2 regions of the Pelagibius sp. genome follow, and region 2 is predicted to be linked to the other one. Evidence: predicted binding sites of a transcription regulator. Region 2 holds the regulator's gene; the other holds the start of a gene.
The links. The regulator PhoB, encoded in region 2, activates phosphate uptake and scavenging genes when phosphate is short. The targets are predictions, from matches to a motif close to TNTCATAAAACTGTCA.

Region 1: phnC (phosphonate ABC transporter ATP-binding protein) is a predicted target of PhoB. The motif match lies at 2,229-2,244, and genes of this name have one in related genera.

The regions. Positions count from the first base shown of each region.
Region 1 is NZ_OZ252224.1:3,129,140-3,136,509, forward strand. Features, by position in the region: gene phnE (phosphonate ABC transporter, permease protein PhnE) at 1-156, opposite strand, end outside; gene phnD (phosphonate ABC transporter substrate-binding protein) at 249-1,253, opposite strand; gene phnC (phosphonate ABC transporter ATP-binding protein) at 1,294-2,166, opposite strand; gene ACP146_RS14900 (NAD(P)-dependent oxidoreductase) at 2,404-3,294, opposite strand; gene ACP146_RS14905 (TetR/AcrR family transcriptional regulator) at 3,393-4,106, opposite strand; gene ACP146_RS14910 (aromatic ring-hydroxylating oxygenase subunit alpha) at 4,208-5,380, opposite strand; gene ACP146_RS14915 (VOC family protein) at 5,542-5,922, opposite strand; gene ACP146_RS14920 (helix-turn-helix domain-containing protein) at 5,990-6,730, opposite strand; gene ACP146_RS14925 (LysR substrate-binding domain-containing protein) at 6,930-7,370, opposite strand, start outside.
Region 2 is NZ_OZ252224.1:5,112,399-5,119,768, reverse strand. Features, by position in the region: gene ACP146_RS23770 (sigma-70 family RNA polymerase sigma factor) at 34-558, shown strand; gene ACP146_RS23765 (FecR family protein) at 600-1,613, shown strand; gene ACP146_RS23760 (TonB-dependent receptor domain-containing protein) at 1,818-4,310, shown strand; gene ACP146_RS23755 (PepSY-associated TM helix domain-containing protein) at 4,348-5,685, shown strand; gene phoB (phosphate regulon transcriptional regulator PhoB) at 5,662-6,354, opposite strand; gene phoU (phosphate signaling complex protein PhoU) at 6,351-7,091, opposite strand; gene pstB (phosphate ABC transporter ATP-binding protein PstB) at 7,146-7,370, opposite strand, start outside.

The DNA of each region.
Region 1 (7,370 bases), 2.0 Mb from region 2:
CGCCGGATAGTATGAAAGGCCGAGCAGCACCGCGATGACTAACGCAATACCGGCCTTGTTCATAAAGCCGGACCAGCGCGGCGCCAGAGCATCACGCACCTCCGGCGAAAGTCTTGCCGGATCGCTTGAAGACAGGTTGGCGCTGGCGATAGTCATTTTGGTTTTCTCGAAAAGGCCGTAGAGGTCCGGATAGGCAGGGAATGAAGGGGATGGACGCAACGCCCACCCCCGTCACCCGCGGCTAAGTCTTAGTAACCGGCCGTGCCGATGGCGCCGGAAAACTCCTGCAGCTTCGCAAGCTCTGCTTCAGCGGCCTTGACGGCCTCTTCATCGCCGGCGTTTTGTGCCTTCACCTTGTCCTTGAAAGCCTCGATCTGACGAACCTCCAGCAGCTGCGCGTTGGAAGACGCCAGGAAGGGCCCCCAGCCGTCGGAAACACTGGCGAGAATGGCACGCTCAGTCTTCACCTTCTCCATGTCACCGAAACGGCCGTACTGCATGAAGAAATAGTAGATCTTCTGCTTGGCTTCGTCCGACAGCTCCTTGCGCCACACCATCGGGTCCGAGGGGATCATCGGCGAACGCCAGATCTCCTTGATGTTTGCAGCCGCTTCCGGGTTGGTCTTGGCAAGGCGGGCATAGATGGACTCGGTGTTGTTGGTTGCGACATCGACCTTGCCGTTGGCGACAGCCATGGCGTTGCCTTCATGATTGGAGTTGGTGACCCGCGCGAAGCAGTCTTCCGGCTCCTTGTTGTTCAATGCCCAGACGTAGTAACCGGGAATCGCGAAGCCAGAGGTCGAATTCGGATCGCCGTTGCCGAAGCTCAGGGTCTGATCGCAAGCCAGAACGTCCTCAAGGGAATTCAGCTTTGAATCCTTGTGGGTGATGAGCAGGGAGTAGTAGCCTTTGGAGCCATCGTCCTTGATCGTCTGGGCGAAGACCTCACCGCCGGCGCGGTCAACCGCCTCGATCGCCGACTTGTTGCCGAACCAGGCAACGTCAACCTTGCCGAAGCGCATGCCCTCAATAACACCGGCATAGTCGGAAGCGAAGAAGGTATTCACCTTCACGCCCAAGGACTCGCTCATGTCGTTGAGGAAAGGCCCGAAGGAGGATTCCAGGGCCGAGGTGGATTCAGTAGAGATGATGCCGAAGTTGATCTCATCGGGCATGTCCGCATGCGCCAGCGTGGCGCTCAGCGCCAAAACGGCAGCGGCGCCCGTCGCGGCTGTTGTAAGTGTCTTGAACATTGGATGCTCCTGTTTCCCTGATACGAAAGCGAAGTGAAATTCAGACGCCGACCGCGACTCGCGCGGCAAGGTCGTCCTGGTGATCAAGGCCGTTGCCGGGACGCAGCGGAACGGCTTCCGGCCTGGCCGGCTTGGCCTTGATGAGGTCGAGGCTCCCCGCCTCGACGCCATAGAGGTCGGCAATGTCGTCGGGCGTGATCCCCCCGGTCGGGCCATTGTGGATAACCCGCCCCGCCTTCAGCGCAATGATGCGGTCGCAGTGTTCGAAGGCATGGTCAATCTGGTGCAGGGAGACGATTACCGTCGTCCTGTCCTGTCGGTTGATCTGGCGCAGCGTCGACATGACGAGCTTGGCCGAAGCCGGGTCGAGCGAGGCAATCGGCTCATCGGCGAGAATGAGCCGGGCTTCCTGTGTCAGCACCCGCGCGATGGCGCCGCGTTGCTGTTGGCCGCCGGAAAGCGTGGAAGCGCGCTGATGCGCCTGCTCAATCAGGCCGACGCGCTCCAAAGCCTGCAACGCCTTCACTCTGTCCGTTTTCGGGAACAGGCCCGCGGTCCCGCGCCAGCGTGGAATGCGGCCAAGTCGCCCAGCCAGCACGTTGGTCAACAACGAGAGGCGGGAAATCAAGTTGAACTGCTGAAAGATCACGCCCACGTCGCGGCGCAGCGCTTCGCTGTGAGAAGTGAAGCGGCCGTCTTTTTGGGTCTCTCTGCCGAAGAGCGCGATGCGGCCGTCTTTCCCGCGGTCCATGTTCTCCAGCCCGCAGATCAGGCGGATCAAGGTCGACTTCCCGGAGCCGGAAGCACCGATGAGGCCGACCATCTCCCCTTCGCCGACCTCAAGGTCGACATCATGCAAGACCGTCTTCTCGCCGAAAGACTTGTTGGTACGCGACAACGCGATGATGGACATAAGAAGGGCCCCCTGAGCCGAACGACGTCAGTCGTAACGGCCCAAGCTCTACAGCCCGCCCATGACGGTATGATGACAGGAATGCTTCGGTTTGTTTGCGCGGCCGCGACAAGAGGTCAGATCGGAGCCCACCTCTCCTTAAGCTTGTAGCCCGGCGCGATAATCGCCTTGTCGGAGGGCTCGAGAACCGGCCCCTAAAGGCATTCAGGTACGGATTCGCCGGAACAGACTACCGCCTCAGCGTTTCAACTCGGCGCCGACGATATCCTCCATCACCCGGGTGACGATCCAGTTGTCGCCGTCCGGGTGCTTGGTCTTTCCGGCCTGGAAAAGCTGCATCGCCGCACTGGCGGTGAACAGCGGCACCCCCAGGTCACGTGCCAGATCCAGGCTGATGGTCAGGTCCTTGTACATTGTCGCGATATGGCTGCCCGTGCCGACGAATTCGCGGTCGATGATTTTCTCCAGCGCCGTATTGGCCGCCGTGCAGCCGGCGCTGGAGGTGGAGACCACGTCGTAAAGCACTTGTCCGCTGACCCCGGCCTTGGCCGCCAGCGCCGCCGCTTCGAAAGTCGCCGAGAAAATACCGCCGATCAACGACTGAAGGCAGGCCTTTACGGTCTGTCCCATGCCCGGTGCATCGCCGACCCGGTGAATGGTCTTGCTGACCGCCTCCATCGCCGGGCGCGCCTTTTCCATGGCGGCATCGCTGCCGGCCGCCATCATCGTCAGCGTGCCACCCTGCGCGCCGGGGAAACCGCCGCTGACGGGCGAGTCGATCAGATCGATCTCGCTCCCGGCAAGACCCTCGCCGATCTCCCGCGCCTCGGCGGCATGAATGGTCGCGCTGAGGACGATCACCGAACCGGCGCTCATGGCCGCGGCAAGTCCGTCGTCGCCCAGGATCACCGCCTTGGCCTGGGCACCGGTCATGACCATCACGAAAACGACATCCGCCGCACGTCCGACGTCGGCCAGGCCTGACGCTGCCGTTCCGCCCAAAGCCACGAAGGCGTCCGTACGTTCTTTCGAGAGGTCGAAGCCGCTGGTCGCAAAGCCCTGGGCAATCAAATTCTTCGCCAAGCCGCTTCCCATATCGCCAAGCCCGACAACGCCGCAATTCAGCATCTCGCTTCCCCACTTCTGTTTTTGAATTGGCGGCGTTTTGCCACCTCAAGAAACTCAGGTTTCTTAAGAGTGCCATATCTCGTCAAAGGCTGGGAGTGTTAGCGCCCGCCGGTCTGTAACAATTTGCCAACCACCCTGCCTGGCGATCTATAGGCGCAGGCCAGAAGGCCGTCGGCGCGCTTGAGGCTCCGCTGCAGGAAGGCCTTGGTCCGAACCTGTCCTTCCGAGCGGTCGCGGCACCATCGCGCAAGGGTGGAGAGAAAGATCAACGTCATGCCGATCTCTTCGACCGAACGGCGTTGTCCCTCACCGTCGAGCAGCGCAGCCTCGCGCCACCACTGCACCGTGCGCGACGTCCAGGTAACGAGTTTGAGGTTATGGTGCACATGCACCGGCCAGAGCTTGGCCCCAAACATTTCCGCCGTCACCTTGCGATGCGGCGCCAGAGCATCCAGCCAGGCCTCCAGGCTGATCTGCAGGCGCTCTTCCGCTGGCAGCGCGGCGAACCCCCTCGCAGGCTGGGCGAGCATCGCGTCATCGGCCCGTGCGATCCAAGCATCGGCAATGGCATCGCCATCGCGAAACTCCGAACGGATGACCGTCAGCGGCACCTTTAACCGTTCGGCCACGTGGTGCAGGCGGATGTCGTACCAGCCCCAGTCCTCGGCGATGTCCAGCGCTGTCTCGATGATCCGGAGCCGTAGCGCGGTCCGCTCCTGGTCCGCGGCGGCCTTGGGAGCTTGCGTCCTACGCGGCGCGCCCTTGCCGGCGCCAGCGTGCTTCTTTTCAGACCCTGGCTTTGCAGCGGCCAAAAGGTGTCTCCTGTGGACGTTGCATCTCAGTTGGATGCTACGACCTGAGGAGGGAGGCTGTCCACAGCTTCCGGGGATACCCCTGGACGCTATGCCCAGGCTCAGCCGAGCAACCTGCTTGCCATCCACTGGTGGAAGCAATGGGTCGGGCCGTCCATAACAGGCGAAAAAACGCCGCCTTCAAAAGCCGGCGAGGCGCGCCCGGCCTGCATACCCTCGACCACGCCGCGATCCTCTTCGAAGATACCGCGCCATTGATGGGTGTTGGCGACACGCAGGTCTGCGAGGTCGTCACCCAAGGCTGCTTTGTCGAAGTAATAGATCTCGAAGTGTTCCCGCGTACGGTCCGGCCCCAAGGGTTCCAGCACGACGGCGTAAAAGTGGTCAGCATGAACACCGAACAGCACATTGGGAAACAGCGCCAGGTATTCGGCCGCGCCCTGCCACTGTTCCGGCAGATCCGGGTGCTCGGGAAAGGCACGGCCATCGTCGCTGAGGGTTGGGCGATAGGCCGTGGAGCCCTGCCCCGCCATGTGACTGTCGACCGCCACGTTGTAATGGTCTTCCAGGCGGGAATACTGATTGAGGCCCGGGTGTATCCACGGCAGGTGGTAAGCCTCGCAGTAGTTCTCGACCGCCAGTTTCCAGTTGCAGTTCAGCTCGATAGTGAAGCGCGAGTCCGGACCGCCGTGATGCAGGCGCGCAGCGTCAAAGGCGCGCCAGCGTTCGGCAAGCGGCGCGATGAAGCTTTCGAAGTCCTCAGCCTCGCCGGAAAGGTCGACGAAGACGGAATCGCACCAGACGGCTGCACGCACCGGCTTCAGGCCGTGCTTCGCCTTGTCGAAGCCCGCACAGTCGCGGGTGCCGGGACCGCCGATGAAGGGCGTCGCCTTCAAGGTCCCGTCCAGGCCGTAGCTCCAGGAATGATAGGGACAGCGGATCAGCCCCTTGGAGCGGCAGGGTTGAGACACCAGTTCCAACCCCCGGTGACTGCAGACGTTGTGGAAGACCTTCACCGCGCCGGCGCGGTCACGCAGCATCAGCAGGGGCAGGCCGAGCAGCTTCACCGGCCGGAGGTCGCCGGGCTCCGGCACCCAGGCGCCGACCCCGATACAGGCCCAGCCGCGAGCGAGAACCAGATCCCGTTCCAGGGCCGCGAATCCATCGGCGGTATAGGCCTCGTTCGGCAGGCCGCTGGCCTCTTCTATAGGCTTTAAAACCCGCTGCAGGGCGTCACGTCGTGCCTCGATCTCCCGCGGCAACCAGGTGCTCATGCCAGCCTCCTCGGTTCAGAGGCAACAGTCTGGCGCGCGAAGCGCGGGCTTCGCGTCCCTGTAAACGACAGTCCTATTTCAGCAGCGACGCTTGCCAGGCTGCCGGCACATTCAACACATATGCTTGATATGGCCCTCAGCACGCCGCGTCAAAAAAGACTCTATTTCAAAGAGTTGAGGCCGAAGGTATTGCCTTCAGTGTCCCGACAAAGGGTGACCCAGCCAAATTCTCCGATTGAGAACTTTGATCTGACAACTTTGCCGCCTGCGTCGGCGACGCGGCCTTCCTCAACCGCACAGTCTTCAGCCATAAAGTACACAACGGTGCCACCCGGTCCGGCGGCGGCATGAGGTGACTTCGTCAAAGCGCCCCCTGCCCCGTATACGCCCATGTCGGCAGGAAAGCTCATCATCTGGGATTCACCAGTGGGGTCGCCCATTGGCTCAAGCTTGGTACCCAGCACGGTTTCATAGAAGGCCACTGCCCGGCTCAAGTCACCCACATAGATGTCAAACCACCCGACTACGTTCATCCTGGTCATGGTCGACTCCGTTTGTTGTCTCCATGCCAGTCACCTAACAAGGCGCAGTTGCTGTGTATTGTAGATTTCAGACATCGAACTTTCGAGAATACCTGCCGGGTGTGTAGCCTGTCGCCTTGCGAAAGGAATGGATGAAATGCGACTGGTCGGCGTAGGACCATGTGTCCTTGCCGTTCAAGGCCTCTTGCAGGCGCAGCACCTTAAGGAAATCGTGGGGCGCGAAACCCGTCGTTCGTTTGAGCCTGCGCTGTAGCTGGCGTGGCGACAGATCTGAAACAGCCGCCATGTCTGCAACGGAATGAATCTCGTCAAGGCTCTGAAGTATCTTCTCGGTCATTGGATTCGCGGCGACCAACCCGCTCTCCATCAGCTCTTCCACGAGTCCTGACAGAATTGGCTGCTGCTCCGCAAAGCTGCGACCGGAAAGGTCGTGGTTTATATCGACCAGCGGTAGATCACCCGCATAGGGCATGTCCACCATGCCATGGGAAACCGGCTCGCGGCTCAGCTGCCAGACGCCCGGCAAGAATCGGATGTTCACATAGTGGAACGACCTGCCCAGGTTGAACTCCACAGACTCGGCCCGCAGCTTGGAGACGCCTGTAACGTTTCTACTGCGCTGGTCAAAAACGATGTAGACGCAGGCGTCCGGCAAGGCGTGAAACCGATAGTCCTCTGACAGCGCGCCGTCTGTCCTAAGCTCCAGAAAGCGATGTACGATGCCGCGTAAATGACTTGGCGGCTCTGCCTCGACAAACTGCACAGCCTGAACTGCTCTCTGTCTGCCGTTTCCTTTTGGGTCGTACATGCCCGAACTGCTTCACATGTTCAAAGTTTCCGCGCCGCCGGCATACTTTAACTGCGCCAAATGCAACGGCAAAGCGCCTAGGATCGCGCCGATTGTCGGGCGCGCCCCAGTGACATCTGACATGCGCGGCTTCGCCGGACTTCAGTAAGTAAAGCTCGCAACAGAGGCCGACGTCAGGACCAGGCGCCAGGGACGGACGTCACGACGCATGCCGCGCGAAGGCTTCAACGATTGTCGTAGCCATCGCTCTGCCGGCAGCGGAGCGGGCCCCGGGCCCTTTCTCCAAAACCAATAGGGATTCCGGCATGCGCGGGAAACCCTCCGCCGGTGACAAGGGCTGCAAGCCGTCGCGCAAAGAACTCTCTCCCAGTAAGCCCACGGCGACACCGGCCTCGATTGCGGCCACAACCCCAGTCACGCTTTCGCTTGTATAGACTACACAGTAGCGGCGGCCGGCTGCTTCCAGCGTTTGCAAGGCCCTGTCGCGCCACCAGCACGCCCGATCGAAAAGCGCGACGGGAAGCGGGTCCTGCTCGTGCACCGAATGAAGCCGCGATCCGACCCAATAGGTCTTCTCTCTTGCGAGGATCTGCGAAGCAGGTGGCGTTGTCTCAACGGCATGCACCGCCAAATCGAGTTC
Region 2 (7,370 bases):
TGCCTGTCGCCGGGAGGCAAAGAGGCCTGCCCCGTGACACCCGGAACACCAGAATTCGATGCTTATCTCCGTCACCGTTCGGCGCTGATCGATTATGCGGCTCCGATCCTGGGATGCCGCGCAAGGGCAGAAGATGTCGTCCAAGAGGCCTTCGTCCGGTACAGCCGACGCCAGAAGTCGATGGCGGGTGCGGATGCGCCGCAGTCGATTGGCGACCCGGTATCTTACCTGTATCGGATTGTCCGCAACCTGGCGCTCGATTGGTTGCGTAAGCCGGAAGCTGCGTTGAAGGCCGATGACGGCAGAGACTTGGAGCGATTGGCCGACGCGGCGGCGACGCCGGAACAGGTCATGATGCAAAGGGATCAGGTTCGCGTTCTGGCCGAGGCTCTGGAAGAACTGCCGGAACGGACCCGCGTTGCCTTTACAATGCGCCGTTTAGAGGGGCGCAGCCTGCAGGAGATTGCGGATCATCTGGGGGTTTCAGTTGTCCGCGCCCATCAACTGGTGAAAGATGCCGTCCGCCATGGTGCCGAGCGCCTGGACAGATCCACCTGATCATTTGTTTCGCTATGCCCGTTCAGCCGCCCAGACATGAATTGAACCGAGCCTCCGCAGACTATTCTGCAACTGCAGGTACAGACACGGAGGCGAAGCGCATCGAAGACGAAGCACTCGAATGGCTGCTCGAGGCGAACGGTGCTTCGGAAGACAGCGGCCTTCAAAGTGCTTTGGCCGATTGGCGGCAGCAGAGTCCGAGACATGAGGAGGCCTATGTCCGGGTTGAGCGTGTATGGCGTCTGGCCGGCGAACTGCCGTGGGAAGCGACGACTGAGCACCGCTCCCGCAAGCGGGCTTCCGTCCGGGCACCGCAATCGCGCCGCCGCATCGTTTTTGCCGCCGCCGCAGCCTTGGCGGCAACGGTTGCGATTTTCCTGGCGCCTGTTGTCGCACTAAACCTCTCTGCAGATCACGTAACCGGGGTCGGTGAGGTTCGGCAGATCGTTCTTTCGGACGGCAGTATCGCGGAGCTGGATGCCGAGTCGGCGCTGACCGTTGATTACAGCGATGATGGCCGCCGTTTGCGCCTCTTGTCCGGCCGGGCTTTTTTTCAGGTGCAGAACGACCCTGAGCGACCCTTTAAGGTCGTGACGGAGGATTTGGTGGCGACAGTTACCGGCACCGCCTTTGCCGTCGCCTTGGGCCGATCCGGCGGGCAGGTCACCGTAGCCGAAGGTAGCGTCAAGGTGGGCAGCCTCTCGGCCGATGGTGTTGCGCCCACTGATCGCTACACGTTGATGCCGGGCGACCGTCTTGCGGTTTCTGCTGCCGATGGCCAGGTGGTGCGTTCCCGTATCGCCACGGAAAACGTGGCAGCTTGGCGTGATAACCTTTTGATTGCAGATGCCATGGCACTTTCAACGGTCGTGGAGCAGCTTCGCCGGTATCATCGGGGCGTGATCGTTCTGCGCAGCCCCGCGCTCTCGACGGCGCAGGTCACCGGAGTCTTCAATCTCAACGATCCGCTTGCAGCGCTCCAGGCTGCTGCTGCGACCCAGGGCGCGCGGGTGACTGCCTTGACGCCCTATGTTTTGCTGGTGGACAGACCCTGAAACCGGGCTTTCGCTCGTCAAATCATCAGGTGGGCTGGCAGATGACACGCTGCTGCTCCGCAAGCACCGGTAAAAAAAGTAATCCGACCCCTTAAATCCCGCTTCCTTGTTACGTCCTTAACTCAAAGACCGGAATGAGTTGCATTCGCAACTGACGCGGTGGCCTGTGGCTTCGCGCCGTTTTGGTGCATGAAGGGGGAAGTGATGATCTTGTCTAGGGGGGCCACGCGGTATTGCGTCGGCGTTATCAACGGCGTGTTCGGTGCAGGTGTTTTGCTTACCGGCATGGCCTCGGAAACACAGGCCGGCGACTGGCAGCGGGAACTCTTGGAAATGGAAAAAGCGGCGGCGTTGCCGTTGCGCCATCACGGGCACCAGACGGTGCGAGAGCAGGTCGCCCAGGCATCGACCATGAATTTCTCCATTCCGCCTCAGCCTTTGGCTCAGGCCTTGACGCAATTCGGGCGCCAGGCGGGTTTGCAGGTCGCGATAGACAGCAGCTTGGCGGAAGGGCTGCAAAGCCCCGGTGTAACTGGCGCGCTGACCCCGGAAGACGCCCTGGGTCGTCTCCTGGCCGACACCGGCCTTGTTTACCGCTACCTCGACGCCTCAACGGTAATGCTGACGACTGCGGAAAGCGGCGGCGAGGCGGCGCCTGAGAGCGACAATGGGCCGCTGGTCACGGACAAGATCGTAGTTTCCGCGGCGCGCTTCGAGCGGCCGATTTCCGAGCTGCCCGCTTCGGTTACGGTGCTTGGGCAGCAGCAGTTGGACGAACAGCCGAGCTTTCAACGCGATCCGATCGGCGGGCTTTTCAAGGTCGTGCCGGGGATTGACGTGAGGGGCCCGCTGGGCAGCAGTGGGGGCCTGCGCGGCCGCCAAGCGTCATTTCGTATCAACAACATCGAAATCAACCAGCGCTTCCGGCCCTCCGCCAACGCGATCTACGATGTACCGCCCTCTGCCTTCAGTCGGGTTGAGGTGGTGCGCGGCGCCGATGCCACCTTTGGCTTCGGCGCCAGTGGCGGCGCGGTCAACTTCCTCACCTCCCAGCCGGTTCCCGGCGAGCCGACTTTTGAGACAACTCTCGGTTTCTCGCTTCAACCGACGGATGTTGAGCAAAGCTTCAGCCCGGAACTGCGTCAGAGTCTGACCGGCAGCGAAGGAGCGGTGGACTTCTGGCTTGAAGTGGGCGGAAAGTTTAACGGCACTCTTTTTGATCCTGATGGCGATCCCTTGCCGGACAGCGACAGTACCTTTCCGAACAGCAAGGTTTTCGATGCCAATGCGGCCTTCACCATCAACGTCGATGACGACTCACGACTGAAGTTCACGCACTTCTTCGTCAATACGGAACAGGACCCGGAATTCGTTGCCCTGGCTGACGGTGACCCGGATACAGGGACGAAGACCTCGACCGCCGACTTTGAGAGTCTCGGCGATGTCTTTGACGACTCCTTCCGCAGTCAGTATGTCGGGACTGCCAGTTACGAGAATGACGATGTTCTCGGCAGCCGCGTGAACCTTACGGCCTACTATCAAGACCGGACGCTTCGCCAGATTCCCGGCGATGTTGGCGGTGGCGTCATTCTGCAATTGGAAGAGCAGAATCAGCGTCTCGGTGGCAGGCTGAGCGTTGAGACGCCGCTCGAGTTTCTCGACGACACCTATTTTCAAGGCTCCGCACTGATCTGGGGCGGTGATGCTCAGGTCTTCGAGTACGAGGCGGAAGAAACCAATAGCCTTGGTCTTCCCGTTCTGTTTCTGGTTCCGGAAGGTACGGAAAACACAACAGCCGCCTTCGCCCAGGCCCGGGTTCCGGTGACAGACTACTTTCTGCTGACCGGCGGGCTTCGCTATGAATATGGCGTGGTCGATATCGGTTCCGCCAACCTTTCGCCCTTCTTTGGCGGCCCGTTCGAAGGCGGCGAAGTCGATTACGATCAGATCCTCTATAACGCCGGCCTCGTCTATTTCGCGACCGATGAGATAGAGCTCTATGGCAGCTTTACCCAGGCGGCTGACGTGCTCGACCTGGCGCGCGCGCCGCGCCTCGCCAACATCACCTCTGCCGACCAGATCCAGCCGGAGCCTACAACGACGGATCAGTTTGAAATCGGCATCCGTGGCGACTGGGACAAAGTCCAGGTCACGGCCGCGGCCTTCTTCAGTGAATCCGACAGCGCCAATCAGTACGAAGTCGTACCGGGAACGAGCTTCGCAGCACCGGTGCGCCGCCCTCAGGAGATCTGGGGCGTGGAGGCGACACTCGATACGCAGCCTTTTGAGGATTGGGGGTTCGGTGGCAGCTTCTCATTCAGCGATGGCGAGACGGAGCTCAACAATGGTGACACCGTGGATTTGGGCCCGGAAACAGTTCAGTCCCCCCGTTTCACCGGCTATGTCGACTACAGCCCCTTCTCCTGGTGGCGCAACCGTCTGCAGGTCACCCATCAGCTTTCCGCCGACGCTAGTCCTGCACTCAACGAGTTTGAGGTCGATGCCCAGACCTACGTGGATTTCTTCGCGGAATTCGACGCGGGGCCCGGCAAGCTTCAGGTTGGCGTGGAGAACCTTTTCAACACGACCGAGTTCAATCCCAGGTCCCAGATAAACCGCAACACGACAGTGGGGCAGACCGCTCATGTACCTTTCCCCGGTACGACGGTGGGGGTGCGCTATTCCATGAAATGGTGAGTTTGCTCCGGAGCAGGCCGGTGGAGAGAAGCTATCGATGACATCGCGCAACTGGTTTCGCGTTCACAGCTTTACCGGCGTTATCACCGGCTTGCTTCTTTTTGTCATCTGCTGGACCGGCACCTTCGCGACCCTGTCGCGGGAGATCGACTGGCTGGTCACACCCGAGGCGCGCGTCGAAGTCGGTGCGGAGGTATTGGGTTGGGAAAAGTTGCTCGATACCGTGACAGCAGTCTATCAAGTCGAAGCCATCCACAGCCTAACACCACCCCTTTACGCCAACTCGGCGGCGGAAATCCTTGTTGATTTGCCGAACCAACGGTTTGTGCGGATTTACGTCGATCCCTACACCGCCGAGCTTCGCGGGGCTTTGAGTGCCGTCAACCTTCAGCGGATCTTTCGCGATCTGCATCGCCGGCTTTTCATTCCCGGTTCAGCGGGCGTTCTGCTGGTTTCGGCCTTTGGGCTCTTTCTGCTCATCTCCATGATCACACCGCTGGTGTTTTACAAACGCTGGTGGCGCCGTTTCTTCGTTTTCCGTGCCGGTTCCCTGCGTGCGATTTGGAGTGAGCTTCACAAGCTGAGCGGGCTCTGGAGCTTATGGTTTGTCTTGATCATTGCCGTGACCGGAATCTGGTACGGTGTCGAAGCGTTGAAGTTGCTGCCAACGGTCAAAGGGCCGCCACCAGCGGCGGAGGTTGAAGCGTCACTACCGCTCGACGAGCTGCTGGGAATGGCTGCTGCTACGCGGCCGGACCTGCGCTTCAGGTCGGTGGTTCCACCCGGCGGCCGGTTCGGCGGCGCGCTCTATGTTGAGGGTCAGGCGCAGTCTCTTCTGGTGCGTGACCGCGCGAACCATGTTTTGGTCAATGCGGCCGATGGGTCGGTCCTGCACAGCTATACCGCCGGCGACGCAGGGGTCTATGTGCGTTTGACAAACACGATGGACCCCCTTCACTTCGGCGATTTTGCCGGCCTTGTTTCCAAAGCGGTTTGGTTTCTTTTCGGTTTGATTCTTTCCGGACTCGGCCTTACCGGCGCCTATCTGCATGTTCTTCGTCTGCGTCGAGCGGCCGGCCGACCATCTCGGGTAAAGTGGCCGGGCATGACCCCTGCCTTACTGGGTTCTATAGCGGTCGTCGCCGCGACCTTCCCACTCGGCTACCTGCGCTATCAGGTGGCCGGACCGGTGGTCGAAGGGGTGCGCCAGCTGCCCGACTTGGCGCCCGGTGTTGTAGCGTTTCTCTGGGTATGGACAGCTGTCACACTGACAATTCTTATTGCCTGGCTGTTGCTGCTGTGGTTCCCGCGTGCGGCTGAAGGATCATCACGCAGCGAAGACTCAACGGACCTAGGGTGCCGGACGGTCGAGTGAATAGCCGGCGGAGCGGACGGTGCGAATGAGGTCGTCGTTGCCGTTCTGGTTCAGTGCCTTGCGCAGGCGGCGGATGTGCACGTCGACGGTGCGCGGCTCGACATAAACGTCGCGGCCCCAAACCGAATCCAGCAACTGTTCCCGGGTGAAGACGCGGCCGGGATTTTGCATCAGATGGCGCAGCAGGCGGAATTCGGTCGGCCCCAGATGCACGTCATGGCCACTGCGCCGCACGCGGTGGGCTGCCAGGTCCATGGCCAGATCCTCGAAGGCCAGCATCTCGCTGCTCAACTCCGGTTTGCTCCGGCGCAACACCGCATTGATGCGCGCGATCAGCTCGGCCGGTGAGAAGGGCTTGGTCATGTAGTCGTCGCAGCCGCTGTCGAGACCGCGCAGCTTGTCGGTTTCCTCGCCGCGCGCCGTCAGCATGATGATCGGCACGCGCTTGGTTTCCGGTTTGCTGCGCAGTTGACGGCAGACCTCGATGCCGGACATCAGCGGCAGCATCCAGTCGAGCAGAATCAGGTCGGGCACTTCCTCGGCTGCGGCCACCAGGGCCTCCTCGCCGTCGCCCGCCGTATTCACGCGAAAGCCGGCGCCCTCGAGGTTGTAACGCAGCATGGTGACCAGGGCCTCCTGGTCTTCGATGATCAAAACAAGGGGTCTCACGCGCCCTCCTTCTCCGTCGTTTCGCCGTCCTCGGGCTCAACCACCTGGAAGCTGGACATATCGCTCTTCGGGCGGCCGCCCTCGATCCGCTCGCCGGTCGAGAGATAATAGGTCGTCTCGGCGATGTTGGTGGCGTGATCGCCGATGCGCTCTATGTTCTTGGCCACAAAGAGCAGATGGGTACAGGGCGTGATATTGCGAGGGTCTTCCATCATGTAGGTCAGCAGCTCGCGAAACAGCGCCGTATACATCTCGTCGACTTCCTCGTCGCGGTGCCAGACGTCCATCGACCGATTTGCGTCGTGGTTGGCGTAGGCGTCGAGCACGTCCTTGATGATGGCCTGAACCAGCTTGGCCATACGGGGGATGGAACGCGCCGCTTCGTGATGGGCCAGTTGGTTGAGGGCGATGGAGCGCTTGGCAATGTTCTTCGCGTAATCGCCGATGCGCTCCAGGTCGCTGGAGATCTTCAAGGCGGAGATGACTTCGCGCAGATCGTTGGCCATGGGCTGACGCAGGGCCAGGGTACGGATTGCGTTTTCGTCCAGTTCCAGGTCCATCTCGTCGATGGCTTCGTCGCCCTTTACCACGCGCTCGGCAAGCTCCGAATCGCGCTTTACCAGCGCGTCGATGGCGCCGGCGAGTTGTGCTTCCGCCACGCCGCCCATGCGCAGAACCACAGCGTTCAACTGCTGCAGTTCTTCATCGAAGGATTTAACGATGTGTTCGCTGTTCATAAGCTTTGGTCCTTCGGCTCTGCGCCGCGATCGCCTTGGGCTCGCCGCTTCGGATCAACCGAAGCGGCCGGTGATGTAACCCTGGGTGCGCTGATCGCGCGGGTTGGTGAAAAGCTGTTCGGTCTCGCTGACTTCGACCAGATCGCCGAGGTGGAAAAACGCGGTCTTCTGCGACACGCGGGCGGCCTGCTGCATGGAGTGGGTAACGATCACGATGGTGAAGTTCTGGCGCAGCTCGTCGATCAGCTCCTCAATGCGGGCGGTGGCGATGGGGTCGAG